3 regions of the Bradyrhizobium sp. CCBAU 21365 genome follow, and region 2 is predicted to be linked to each of the others. Evidence: riboswitches for the same ligand, from Rfam matches in the RefSeq annotation. Region 2 holds a riboswitch; each other region holds the start of a gene.

The links. Region 2 has a riboswitch for glycine ahead of XI02_RS28030 (D-amino acid dehydrogenase). Riboswitches for the same ligand answer to the same signal wherever they lie in the genome.
Region 1: linked by a shared signal. The riboswitch ahead of gcvT (glycine cleavage system aminomethyltransferase GcvT) and the one ahead of XI02_RS28030 (D-amino acid dehydrogenase) in region 2 are both predicted to bind glycine.
Region 3: linked by a shared signal. The riboswitch ahead of XI02_RS34445 (D-amino acid dehydrogenase) and the one ahead of XI02_RS28030 (D-amino acid dehydrogenase) in region 2 are both predicted to bind glycine.

Annotation. Positions count from the first base shown of each region.
Region 1 covers NZ_CP030036.1:6,117,367-6,121,533, forward strand. Annotated here, with positions in the region: gene alaS (alanine--tRNA ligase) at 1-2,265, opposite strand, end outside; glycine riboswitch at 2,468-2,556, shown strand; gene gcvT (glycine cleavage system aminomethyltransferase GcvT) at 2,698-3,843, shown strand; gene gcvH (glycine cleavage system protein GcvH) at 3,864-4,167, shown strand, end outside.
Region 2 covers NZ_CP030036.1:5,955,488-5,959,654, forward strand. Annotated here, with positions in the region: gene XI02_RS28020 (ABC transporter substrate-binding protein) at 1-124, opposite strand, end outside; gene XI02_RS28025 (M20/M25/M40 family metallo-hydrolase) at 390-1,520, shown strand; glycine riboswitch at 1,612-1,718, shown strand; glycine riboswitch at 1,722-1,836, shown strand; gene XI02_RS28030 (D-amino acid dehydrogenase) at 1,903-3,261, shown strand; gene XI02_RS28035 (ABC transporter permease) at 3,422-4,167, shown strand, end outside.
Region 3 covers NZ_CP030036.1:7,336,243-7,340,409, reverse strand. Annotated here, with positions in the region: gene XI02_RS34455 (flavin reductase family protein) at 1-592, opposite strand, end outside; gene XI02_RS34450 (CoxG family protein) at 740-1,189, opposite strand; glycine riboswitch at 1,351-1,447, shown strand; gene XI02_RS34445 (D-amino acid dehydrogenase) at 1,592-2,821, shown strand; gene XI02_RS34440 (alpha/beta fold hydrolase) at 2,856-3,722, opposite strand; gene XI02_RS34435 (M20 family metallopeptidase) at 3,719-4,167, opposite strand, start outside.

The sequences.
Region 1 (4,167 bases), 160 kb from region 2:
GCGCTCGAGCTTCTTGCGCTCCTCCATCAGCGCGGCGATGCGCGCCGGCACGTCGTCGATCGTGGTGCGCAGCTCCAGCGCCGCGGTCTTGGCCAGCGCGATGGTGTCGTTGGCATGCTTGCGCGCGTGATGTCCGGTCAGCGCCTCGATGCGGCGCACGCCGGACGCGACCGCGCCCTCGCTGGTCACCGAGATCATGCCGATGTCGCCGGTGCGGCGGACATGGGTGCCGCCGCAGAGCTCGACCGACCAGCCAAGCGCGTTCTGGCCGTGATCGCGGGCACCCTTGCCCATCGACACGACGCGAACCTCATCGCCGTACTTCTCGCCGAACAGCGCGCGGGCGCCGGCCTCACGGGCATCGTCGACGCCCATGACCCGGGTCGTGACCTCGTCATTCTCCAGCACGACATCGTTGGCGATGTCCTCGATCCGGGCTAGTTCTTCCGGTGTGATCTGCTTCGGATGCACGAAGTCGAAGCGCAGCCGGTCCGGCGTGACCAGCGAGCCGCGCTGGGCGATGTGATCGCCGAGGACCTGGCGCAGCGCCTCGTGCAACAGATGCGTCGCCGAATGGTTGGCGCGGATCGATGAGCGCCTGCTGTGATCGACCTCGAGCTGCAGTGCGGTGCCGACGCCGAGCGTGCCCTGCTCCACCGTGCCAAGATGCACGAACAGATCGCCGGCCTTCTTCTGCGTGTCGGAGACGCGGAACTTGACGCCCTCGCCGGTCAGCACGCCGGTATCGCCGACCTGGCCGCCGGACTCGCCGTAGAACGGGGTCTGGTTCAGCACGATCGCGCCGCTCTCGCCGGCGTTCAGGCTCTCGACCTCGGCGCCGTCCTTGATCAGCGCCGTCACCGCGCCTTCCGCGCTCTCGGTCTCGTAGCCGAGGAATTCGGTCGCGCCGAGCTTCTCGCGCAGCGGGAACCAGATCGCCTCGCTCGCCGCCTCGCCCGAACCTGCCCAGGAGGCGCGCGCCTTCACGCGCTGCCGCTCCATCGCGTCGGTGAACGACGCCTGGTCGACGCTGATGCCGCGCGACTTCAGCGCGTCCTGCGTCAGATCGAGCGGGAAGCCGTAGGTGTCGTACAGCGTGAACGCGGTGTCGCCGTCGAACATGTCGCCCTTCTTGAGGCCGGCGCTCTTCTCGTCGAGGATCGACAGGCCGCGCGCCAGCGTCTTGCGGAAGCGCGTCTCCTCCAGCCGCAGCGTCTCCTCGATCAGCTTCTCGGCGCGGACCAGATCCGGATAGGCCTGGCCCATCTCGCGGACCAGCGCCCAGACCAGGCGATGCATCAGCGGCTCGCTCGCGCCCAAGAGCTGCGCATGGCGCATCGCACGGCGCATGATCCGGCGCAGCACGTAGCCGCGGCCCTCGTTCGACGGCAGCACGCCGTCGGTGATCAGGAACGCCGACGAGCGCAGATGATCCGCAATCACGCGGTACGAGGCCAGGTTCTGCTCGCTCGGCCCGTGGCCGAGGGCCGACGCCGCCGCATCGATCAGGTTACGGAACAGATCGGTCTCGAACACGCTCTCGACGCCCTGCAGGATGCAGGCCATGCGCTCCAGCCCCATGCCGGTGTCGATCGAGGGACGCGGCAGCGCCACGCGCTCCTCCTTCGTCACCTGCTCGTACTGCATGAACACGAGGTTCCAGAATTCGAGGAAGCGATCGCCATCCTCCTCCGGGCTGCCCGGAGGGCCGCCCCAGATGTGCTCGCCACGGTCGATGAAGATCTCGGAGCACGGACCGCACGGGCCGGTGTCGCCCATCGCCCAGAAATTGTCCGAGGTCGGGATGCGGATGATGCGGTCGTCCGAGAAGCCCGCGATCTTCTTCCAGTAGCCGGCCGCCTCGTCGTCGGTGTGGTAGACGGTGACCAGCAGCTTGTCCTTCTTCAGCCCGAAATCCTTGGTGATTAGATTCCAGGCGAGCTCGATCGCGCGCTCCTTGAAGTAATCGCCGAACGAGAAGTTGCCGAGCATCTCGAAGAAGGTGAGATGGCGCGCGGTGTAGCCGACATTGTCGAGGTCGTTATGCTTGCCGCCGGCGCGCACGCACTTCTGCGACGTCGTGGCGCGCTGATAGGAGCGCTTCTCGACGCCGGTGAAGACGTTCTTGAACTGCACCATGCCGGCATTGGTGAACATCAAGGTCGGGTCGTTGCGCGGAACCAGCGGCGACGAGGCCACGATCTCGTGCCCGTTCTCCTTGAAGAAGTTCAGAAATGTCGACCTGATGTCGTTGACGCTGCTCATGTTCATCCAATCGGAAAAAGGGGCCGGCCAGCCGCAAAAAGGCGTCATTTTCCGGCCGAACGCTTTTAGACATTGCCAGCTGCGGTGTCCAGAAACTGTGCAGGCGGATCATGGGCTTGCCGCGGCAGCACAAAGCCCATTGGATAGTTGCTGCAGCTGCGTTGACAGTCTTGGTGGCGCCGTGTTTTCTACCTACCTATACCTAGTCACGTCGGGAGAGACCGGCCTTACCGCCGGCGCCGAAGGAGCAACCGCCCCGGAAACTCTCAGGCAAAAGGACCGCGTGACGTCTGACATCTGGAAAGAGACGCTGGGGTTCGCCCCGATGCGTCCGCCGACGGGATAATACTCTCAGGCACAGCGACAGATGGGGCTTTCTGCAGGTTTCTCAAGGGGAAATAGGTCCCCGACGGGAACCGCGAGGGCCCTGTGATGCTTGCAAGCGAAACTTCCCCGCTGAAACAGACCCCGCTGCACGCGCTGCACCTTGCGCGCGGCGCCAAGATGGTGCCGTTCGCCGGCTACGACATGCCGGTGCAATATGCGGCCGGCGTGTTGAAGGAGCATCTGCACACCCGCAAGGAAGCCGGCCTGTTCGACGTGTCGCACATGGGCCAGCTGGTGCTGAAGGCCAAATCCGGCAAGGTCGCCGACGCGGCGCTCGCGCTGGAGAAACTGGTGCCGCAGGACATCGTTGGCATCGCGCCGGGACGGCAGCGCTACGCTCAGTTCACCAACAACGAGGGCGGCCTGCTCGACGACCTGATGGTGGCGAATTTCGGCGATCACCTGTTCCTGGTGGTCAACGCCGCCTGCAAGGAAGAGGACGAGGCGCATCTGCGCGCGCATCTCTCCGATAGCTGCGAGATCGTGGCGCTGGCCGACCGCGCGCTGATCGCGCTGCAGGGGCCGAAAGCCGAATCGGCGCTGGCGAAACTTTGTCCAGATGTCAGTTCGATGAAATTCATGGACGCCGGTCCGCGCCGCGTCGCCGACATCGACTGCTTCGTCTCGCGCTCCGGCTATACCGGCGAGGACGGCTTCGAGATCTCGGTGCCCGCGGACAAGGCGGAAGCCCTGGTCACCGCGCTGCTCGACAATCCCGACGTGTTGCCGATCGGCCTCGGCGCGCGCGACAGCCTGCGGCTCGAAGCCGGGCTGTGCCTCTATGGCCATGACATCGACACCACGACGACGCCGGTCGAAGGCGCGCTGGAATGGTCGGTGCAGAAGGTTCGCCGCAGCGGCGGCGCCCGCGCCGGCGGCTTCCCGGGCGCCGACAAGATTCTCGCGCAATTCGCAGATGGCGCCGGGCGCCGGCGGGTCGGCCTGAAGCCCGACGGCCGCGCCCCGGTGCGCGAAGGCGCGGCATTGTTCGCCGATGCCGCCTCGACCGAGCAGATCGGCAAGGTGACCTCGGGCGGCTTCGGCCCGAGCCTCAATGCGCCGGTCGCGATGGGCTATCTGCCTACCGCCCTTTCCACGGCCGGCACCACCGTTTTCGCCGAAGTGCGAGGCCAGCGGCTGCCCCTGAAGGTCGCGGCAACGCCCTTCGTCCCCAATACCTACAAACGCTAAACGCCAAAGGATCGATCCCCATGACGACGCTGTACACGTCCGACCACGAATGGCTCCGCATCGAGGGCGACGTCGCCACGATCGGCATCACCGACTATGCGCAGTCGCAGCTCGGCGACGTCGTGTTCGTCGAACTGCCCAAGGTCGGCCGCAGCCTGAAGAAGGCCGAGGCCGCCGCGGTCGTCGAATCCGTCAAGGCCGCCTCCGACGTCTACGCGCCGATCACCGGCGAGGTGGTCGAGGTCAACGACGCGCTCGCCGCCGAGCCCGCGCTGGTCAATTCGGACGCAGGCGGCAAGGCCTGGTTCTTCAAGATGAAGATTG
Region 2 (4,167 bases):
TGATGGTCTTGCCCGCGGCCATCGCCGGCGGCGCGAATGACAATTCCTGCGGCGCGAACGACAGCGCGAGCGCCGTCAACGCGGCCGCTAGCGTGCGGTGTTTCCAACGCGAGATAGGGAACATGCAATCTCTCCTGACGTGTAACTGGTCAAAGCCGGCTTATTCGTTATGCATGTGGTTCGTTATTTAGGCGAACTAACATGCTGTATGGCTTGTGAAATCGAGACTTGCACCAAGCGCCAAGCGCGTCAATCGGTTTCAGGTCGCATCGGACGTACACAAACGAATGAGGCCGCGCGCCAGATTTTGGCTTTACAAAATCGTCGGCTGAGATTTTCGTAACGCGCGCGCGATGCCGGCGCCGTCAGAACAACAAGAGAGAACAACGATGAACCCCGCCAATCTCCCCTTTGATTCCGAAACGATGCTGCAGGGCCTGCGCAGCTGGGTGGAATGCGAAAGCCCGACCTGGGACGCCGCCGCGGTCGAACGCATGCTCGATCTCGCCGCCCGCGAGATGGCGATCATGGGTGCGACGATCGAGCGCATCGCCGGACGCCAGGGCTTCGCGGGCTGCGTCCGCGCCCGTTTCCCCCATCCGAAACAAGGCCAGCCCGGCATCCTGATCGCCGGCCATCTGGACACCGTTCACCCCGTCGGCACCATCGAGAAGCTGAAGTGGCGGCGCGAAGGCAACAAGTGCTTCGGGCCGGGCATCTTCGACATGAAGGGCGGCAACTACCTGTCGATCGAGGCGATCAGGCAATTGGCGCGCGCCTCCTTTACGACTCCGCTGCCGATCACCGTGCTGTTCACCCCCGACGAAGAGGTCGGCACGCCGTCGACGCGTGACATCATCGAGGCGGAAGCCGCGCGCAACAAGTACGTGCTGGTGCCGGAGCCCGGCCGTCCGAACAACGGCGTCGTCACCGGCCGCTATGCGATCGCGCGCTTCAATCTGGAAGCCACCGGCAAGCCCAGCCATGCCGGCGCAACGCTGTCTTCCGGCCGCTCCGCGATCCGCGAGATGGCGCGGCAGATCATCGCCATCGACGGCATGACCACCGAGGACTGCACCTTCTCGGTCGGCATCGTGCATGGCGGCCAGTGGGTCAATTGCGTCGCGACGACCTGCACCGGCGAAGCGCTCAGCATGGCCAAGCGCCAGGCCGATCTCGACCGTGGCGTCGAGCGCATGCTGGCATTGTCGGGCACCGCCAACGACGTGACCTTCAAGGTGACGCGCGGCGTCACGCGCCCGGTGTGGGAGCCCGATGCGGGCACCATGGCGCTCTATGAAAAGGCAAAAGGCCTTGCGGCAGCGATGGGTCTCGATCTGCCGCACGGCAGCGCCGGCGGCGGCTCGGACGGCAACTTCACCGGCGCGATGGGCATCCCCACGCTCGACGGCCTCGGCGTTCGCGGCGCCGATGCACATACGCTCAACGAGCACATCGAGGTCGACAGCCTCGCCGAACGCGGCCGCCTGATGGCGGCACTGCTGGCGACGCTGGACTGACATCGACTGCACTGCACAACACGTTGGCACTGCCGGATCGAAATTTAGCCTTGTCCATTTTTAAGGCTTCGCCTACGGTCCGGCCGTCCAACGCGACGATGCGGGAGAGATCGAAGCGACAACATTCGTGTTGTTGCCTTCGGCGCCGACGGAGCAACCGCCCCGGAAACTCTCAGGCAAAAGGACTGTATCGTCAGGACGATCTGGAGAGAGACGAACATGGCCGCACATCAAGGGCCGTGACGTCCACCGAAGGGGATAGTTCGCTTCCGGCCCCGGCCCGATGCGGATCAAGCTCTCAGGTACCGTGACAGATGGGGCGCCGAATGCCGGTTTCACCGGTGGTTCGGCGACTCTAACCCACGGGAGCCTGAAGACCATCATGCCACATATCGCGATTATCGGCGCCGGCATCACCGGCGTAACGACGGCCTATGCCCTGCTTGAACGCGGCTACAAGGTGACTGTCCTCGACAGGCATCGCTACGCCGCGATGGAAACCTCGTTCGCCAATGGCGGACAGCTTTCCGCCAGCAATGCCGAGGTCTGGAACAGTGCTGCGACCATCCTCAAGGGTCTGCGCTGGATGCTCAGAAGCGACGCGCCGCTGCTGATGAACCCGAAGCCGAGCTGGCACAAATACTCCTGGATCGGCGAGTTCGTAGGCCACATCACCCGCTATCGCAGCAACACCATCGAGACCACGCGGCTCGCAATCGAAGCGCGCAAGCACCTGTTCTCGATCGCACAGCGCGAGAACATCGCCTTCGATCTCGAACGCCGCGGCATCCTGCACGTCTATCACGACAAGGCCGGGTTCGAGGCGGGCCTCAAGGTCAACACGCTGCTGCAGCAGGGCGGGCTCGACCGCCGGCCGGTGACATCGGACGAAATCCGCGTCATCGAACCCGCGCTGCAGACGGCCTGCTATGGCGGCTTCTTCACGCCGTCGGACGCAACCGGCGATATCCACAAGTTCACCCGCGGCCTCGCCGACGCCTGCGTCCGCCGTGGCGCGAGCTTCGTCCATGAAGCCGACGTCGACACGATCGCACGCGGCGATGACGGCTTCCGCATCGGCTGGAACGAAGCTGCTTCACATGAAGCTGCGGTCGCGACGCGGCATCAATTGCAAGCGGACGGGATCGTGATTTGCGCAGGCGTGGCGAGCCGCCACTTCGCCAGCCTGCTCAACGACCGCGTCAATGTCTATCCGGTGAAGGGCTATTCGATCACGGTGCAGCTCGATGCGCCGCAAAGCCGGAACGCGGCCCCAACAGTCAGCCTGCTCGATGAAGCTGCGAAGATCGTCACCAGCCGGCTCGGCGCCGACCGCTTCCGCGTCGCCGGCACCGCCGAGTTCAACGGCTTCAACCGCGACATTCGCGCCGACCGCATTCAACCGCTGGTGGACTGGGTGCGGCATCATTTCCCAAAGATCGATACGTCGAAAGTCGTGCCCTGGGCGGGCCTGCGCCCGATGATGCCGAACATGATGCCGGTGGTTCGCGCCGGACGGATTCCGGGCGTGTTCTACAACACGGGCCACGGTCATCTCGGCTGGACGCTGTCGGCGGCGACGGCGCAGATGGTGGCCCAGGCTATCGACGATTGGCGCGACCTCGACACGCCGCCGATGGCGCCGTCGTTCGGTGCCGGGCTCGACGTGCCTGCCAACGCGCGCAAAACTGAAATCAATCCACCTTCCAGTGGACTGCTTCGAACTTCACCGGAGGAATAATCGCGGCCCACAGGACTGATTAGCTGCACCGCAAAATCCGCAGCACCGATGGCATGGGACTTGCTCAAGTTCTACCGTGAGTCTGCTACCATCTGTGCTACGGTCTGGTGTGCAACGGTCCCGCCGGGGACTTCATCGACCACAACCCAACGGATCAAATTTGCTCGGATATCTGCTTCGCCGCATCCTCGCCGCCATTCCCGTGATGGGCGTGGTGGCTCTGTTCGTGTTCCTGTTGCTGCGGCTGACGCCGGGCGACCCGGCCGCCATCCTCGCCGGCGACAACGCGACGCCCGAACAGCTCGAACGTATCAGGACCTCGCTTGGTCTGAACGAGCCGATCTACATCCAGTTCTATACCTGGGTCGCCAAGTTGCTGCACGGCGACCTCGGCGTCTCCCTGATCTCGAACAAGCCGATCCTCGAGATGATCGGCCCGCGTCTCGAGCCGTCGATCTCGGTCGCGCTGGCCACCATCATCCTCTCGATCCTGGTGGCGGTGCCGCTCGGCGTGATCGCGGCGTGGAAACACGGCACCTGGATCGACCGCTTCGTGATGGGACTGTCGGTGCTCGGCTTCTCGGTGCCGGTATTCGTGATCGGCTATGTGCTGATCCAGATCTTTGCGATCGATCTGCGCTGGGTTCCAGTACAGGGCTTCAAGAGCATCTCGGCCGGCTTCGGCCCGTTCTTCGAGCGCATCATCCTGCCGACCTGCACCCTCTCCTTCATCTACGTCGCGCTGATCGCGCGCATGACGCGGGCCTCGATGCTCGACGTGCTCGGAGAGGATTACGTGCGCACCGCGCGGGCCAAGGGCATCGGCGAGACCGGCGTGCTGCTGCGCCACGCGCTGCGCAACGCGGCCGTGCCGGTCATCACGGTGATCGGTTCCGGCTTCGCGCT
Region 3 (4,167 bases), 1.4 Mb from region 2:
ACAAATCCCGAGTTGTTGAATACACACCGCTGCCTCCTGCCATTCGAGCCAGATAGTTCAGTCGGTCATACTTAACGTGCATTCGCTTGGGATCGATCAGGTCATCCCTGATATGAATTTCGATGACTTCACCAAACAGTACCTGGTTTTGGCCGATTTCGACCGTTCGAACCAAGACGCACTCTAAGTTCACTGGCGATTCCAAAATCCTGGGGGGCTTAATCTGCCGCGAGGTTGAAAGCGTAACTCCCATCGCTTCTATCTCGCTATGCATCTCAGGAAAGTCGGCGCCGGCGATGTTCATCGCCGTCGTCAGCTCCTCCGTCACCATATTCACGACGAACTCGTTGTTAGCGAGCACGTTGACGCCGGTATCCTTCAACCGTGGTGGCATAGTGTAATAAAAGCCGGGCGTGAACGCGACGATCGGTGGGTCGGCACCAAGTACGTTAAAGAAGCTGAAGGGGGCCGCGTTTACGCCTCCAGATTCATTGATGGTCGTGATCAATGCAATGGGGCGCGGGCCAACTGTACCAGTTATTAAATTGTAACGATCATGAGGAGTCAAACTGCGGACATTGAACTGAGCCAAACTACTCTCCCAAACCAATGGCTCGACGCGAGCCGTAGGCTTTAGTAGAGAGCGATCGGAAGCAGTATTCCAGAAGACATTCGACGCTGTTCTAACACCGAACATCGTTAGATGGCCGCCTCCGTCGTTAACAATCCGAGCGGCCTGCTAGTGAACCTCCAGCTGAGAAAGAGCTGCGAGCTTTGCAAAGAATGCATCAGCTATTGTTTTAGCAGCGCTGGAAATAAGTCGTTGTCCGAGTTGAGCAAGCTTGCCGCCGATCTGCGCATCGACGTGATAGGTCAATAGTGTACCGCTATCTATGTCCGCTAACGTTACTGTCGCGCTACCTTTCGCGAAACCCGCGATGCCCCCTTCTCCTCGGCCTACAATCTTGCATCCGTTCGGCTCGTCCAGATCTTCCAAAGTAACTTTGCCTTTGAATCGCGCTGCAACCGGACCAACTTTGACTTTCGCAGTCGCTTCAAAATTGCAGTCATCGAGCTTCACCAATTCCTCACAACCGGGAATGCAGGCCTTAAGGACATTCGGATCGAGAAGCATTTTCCAAATCGCTTGTCGTGATGCGTTCAGCGCGACGTCACCATTCAAGATCATTGCAAGCTACTTTCTGTCTGGGTTTTGCGATTAAGCGATCACGGAAATTAAGGCCAACCTTAGCGGAGTCCATGCGCATGCCCGCGACGTTCGAAGTGCGAACAGCCGCGTTAAGTTCGGTGCGCCGCGGGTAGAGTTGTGCGAACTTAGACACGTCATCCAAAGGCCTTGCGGGAGAGTCCGATAACTCATTGAGTGTCGGCGCCGACGGAGCAACCACCCCGGAAACTCTCAGGCAAACCGGACCGCCAGGCTCGACGATCTGGAGAGAGGCGCTCAAAGCGTCCACCGAAGGGGCCAGCTGTGCGCAAATTGGCGCGGCGAAACTCTCAGGTACCGCAACAGATGGGGTCACATGATCGGCTGTTCCGATCCATTCAACCAAGTTGCGAGCTGAAACAAATGGCACATGTTCTAGTCATAGGCGCGGGCATAACCGGCGTTACAACGGCCTATTCACTTTTGGAGAAGGGGTACGCAGTCACGATCTTTGAGCGAGAGCGATACGCCGGCATGGAGACTTCGTTTGCAAACGGCGGGCAGCTTTCGGTGAGCAACGCAGAGGTATGGAACCATCAATCGACCCTAATAAAGGGGATGAAATGGATCCTACGAAAGGATGCGCCTCTTCTGCTCAATCTCAAGCCGAGTTGGCACAAAATGTCTTGGCTTGCAGAGTTTATTGCTCAAATTCCCTACTACCGGCGCAACACAATCTCCACCGTACAGTTGGCTTTGGAAGCCCGGCGTGCACTGTTCGCTATCGCCGAACGAGAGGGATTGTCGTTTGATTTGGAGAAGAAGGGTATTCTGCACCTCTATTGGAGCCGCAAGAGCTTCGAGCATGCGAGAAAAGTGAACAAACTACTCACCGCAGGAGGATTGGATCGGCGTGCCGTCACGGTCGAGGAGATCAGCGATATTGAGCCGGCGGTCCGCGGCAACATTTATGGTGGTTTTTTTACCCCATCGGATGCAACCGGCGATATACACAAATTCACACGTGCGCTTGCGATGGTTTGCGTGCGACGTGGAGCTCGCTTCTTTTATGAATCGTCCGTGCAAAAAATCGCGACATCGGCGACCGGCATCGACCTGAGTTGGCTGAATGTGCACGGGGAAGTCGAAAGGATCAACGCGGATGCAGTTGTCGTTTGTGCTGGTGTGATGAGCAGGAAGATTGCCTCAAGCATGGGTGATCGCATCAATATCTATCCCGTGAAGGGATATTCGATCACGGTGAATTTGGATGACCAACAGAGCCAGAACGCAGCTCCCTGGGTGAGTCTGCTAGATGACGATGCGAAGATTGTAACGAGCCGATTGGGCGTTGATCGATTTCGGGTGGCGGGTACAGCCGAATTCAATGGCTTTAACCGTGATATCAGGGCCGATCGCGTACGCCCCCTTGTTGACTGGACGCGTAAGTTATTTCCTGAAGTTTCAACAGCCGAAGTGGTCCCCTGGTCAGGTCTCCGACCGATGACGCCAAGTATGCTGCCGCGTGTCGGCGCAGGGCATCGACCACGCGTCTTCTACAATACTGGTCACGGTCATTTGGGTTGGACGCTCTCCGCAGCAACGGCTGGCATTGTTGCGGAGACTGTTGAGGCCGCCCTGAAACGATCTTGATTCTTGATATTGCCGTAGTCGTCTGGGCTGTTCGTTAGGACAAAAAGCCGAGAACTACCGCATTGTACTCGGCAGGGCACTCCGTTTGCACGTGGTGCCCTGCATGCCCTACTAAATGCAATCTCGCGTCGGCGAACTGGTTTACCATCGTGAGCGGAACGTCAACACCGCCGAAGGCGTCGTGAAGACCGTGGACGATGAGAGTGCGAGCCGTCACTTTTCGGAAATCCTCAAAGAGGCTCTCTGGCTGGCCTCGCTTGGTCGGCTGGGAAATGAATTCTCGAACGTTGGGCGTAATACTCATCTCAAACCGCAACTTCACGTTTAGGTCGGTGATCCTATCCGGATCGTAAAATTCGAGATCCGCCAGGAGTGAACGCATTTGGTCCATCGTCGGTCCTTCGGCAGCGGCATAATAGCGCTGGAGAGCCTTCTTGCCTCTAAGGGCAGAAGCTGGAGCGGTTAGCCCTCCAATAATGGGCCGAGATCCAGTAATGACCAAATGGTCAACCCGCGTCGGCGCGGAGGCCGCCACTTTTATTGCCATTGCTCCGCCGTACGATTGGTTAACTAGATGGGCGCGATCTATCTTGAGGGCGTCCATGAATTTGAGAAACTGCTCGGCGTACCATGAATGAACTGGCCCGCTGATCGGGACAGATTCTGACGCACCAAAGCCAGGCAGATCGTAAAAATAGCAGTTGTATCGACCTGAAAACTCACGGGCGTTGTACAAGAAATTGTTCCAGCTTGTGGCCCCGGGGCCGCCGCCGTGAGTAAAGATAACCGGAGTGTTCGCCGATCCAGCATGTTCGAGCGCATTGTAGTGCACGCGGCGACCGTCGATCGACACGTATCTGCTGGTCTCTGCGGACTCCAGGGGAGTTATCTGCATCGTCATTGGCAGGTCTCCTCAAAGCTGCGCGAGCACGTGTCGATTGCTGATCTAATAATGACATTGATGAGACGTTGGGCGTCGTCGACGTGGAATCGGTTCATTGGCATCGTGTCTTGTGGATTTGCCGTTCGCGCGCGAGGTGGTACACCGAGCCGTGCAGTGGGGATACCCCATTGGCGGATTGCGGAGGCGTCGGTGTAGCCACTGAAATTTTGTGGATCTTGATGAGGCTGCTGTTCGATCGTTTCCCAAGCTCGGATCATGGATTGAACGATCCAATTTTCCTTTGGCGTTGCCGCGCCGGGCATTGCTAGGACGAGCTCAAGATCAGTCGAGATATCCGGGTGGTCACGCGTAATTTCATCAAGACAGTTACGAAGGTCACGATGCACCTGCGAGGGCGACAGCTCGGGCGGCGGCCGGAGATCCACCAGGAGCTCGACGCATC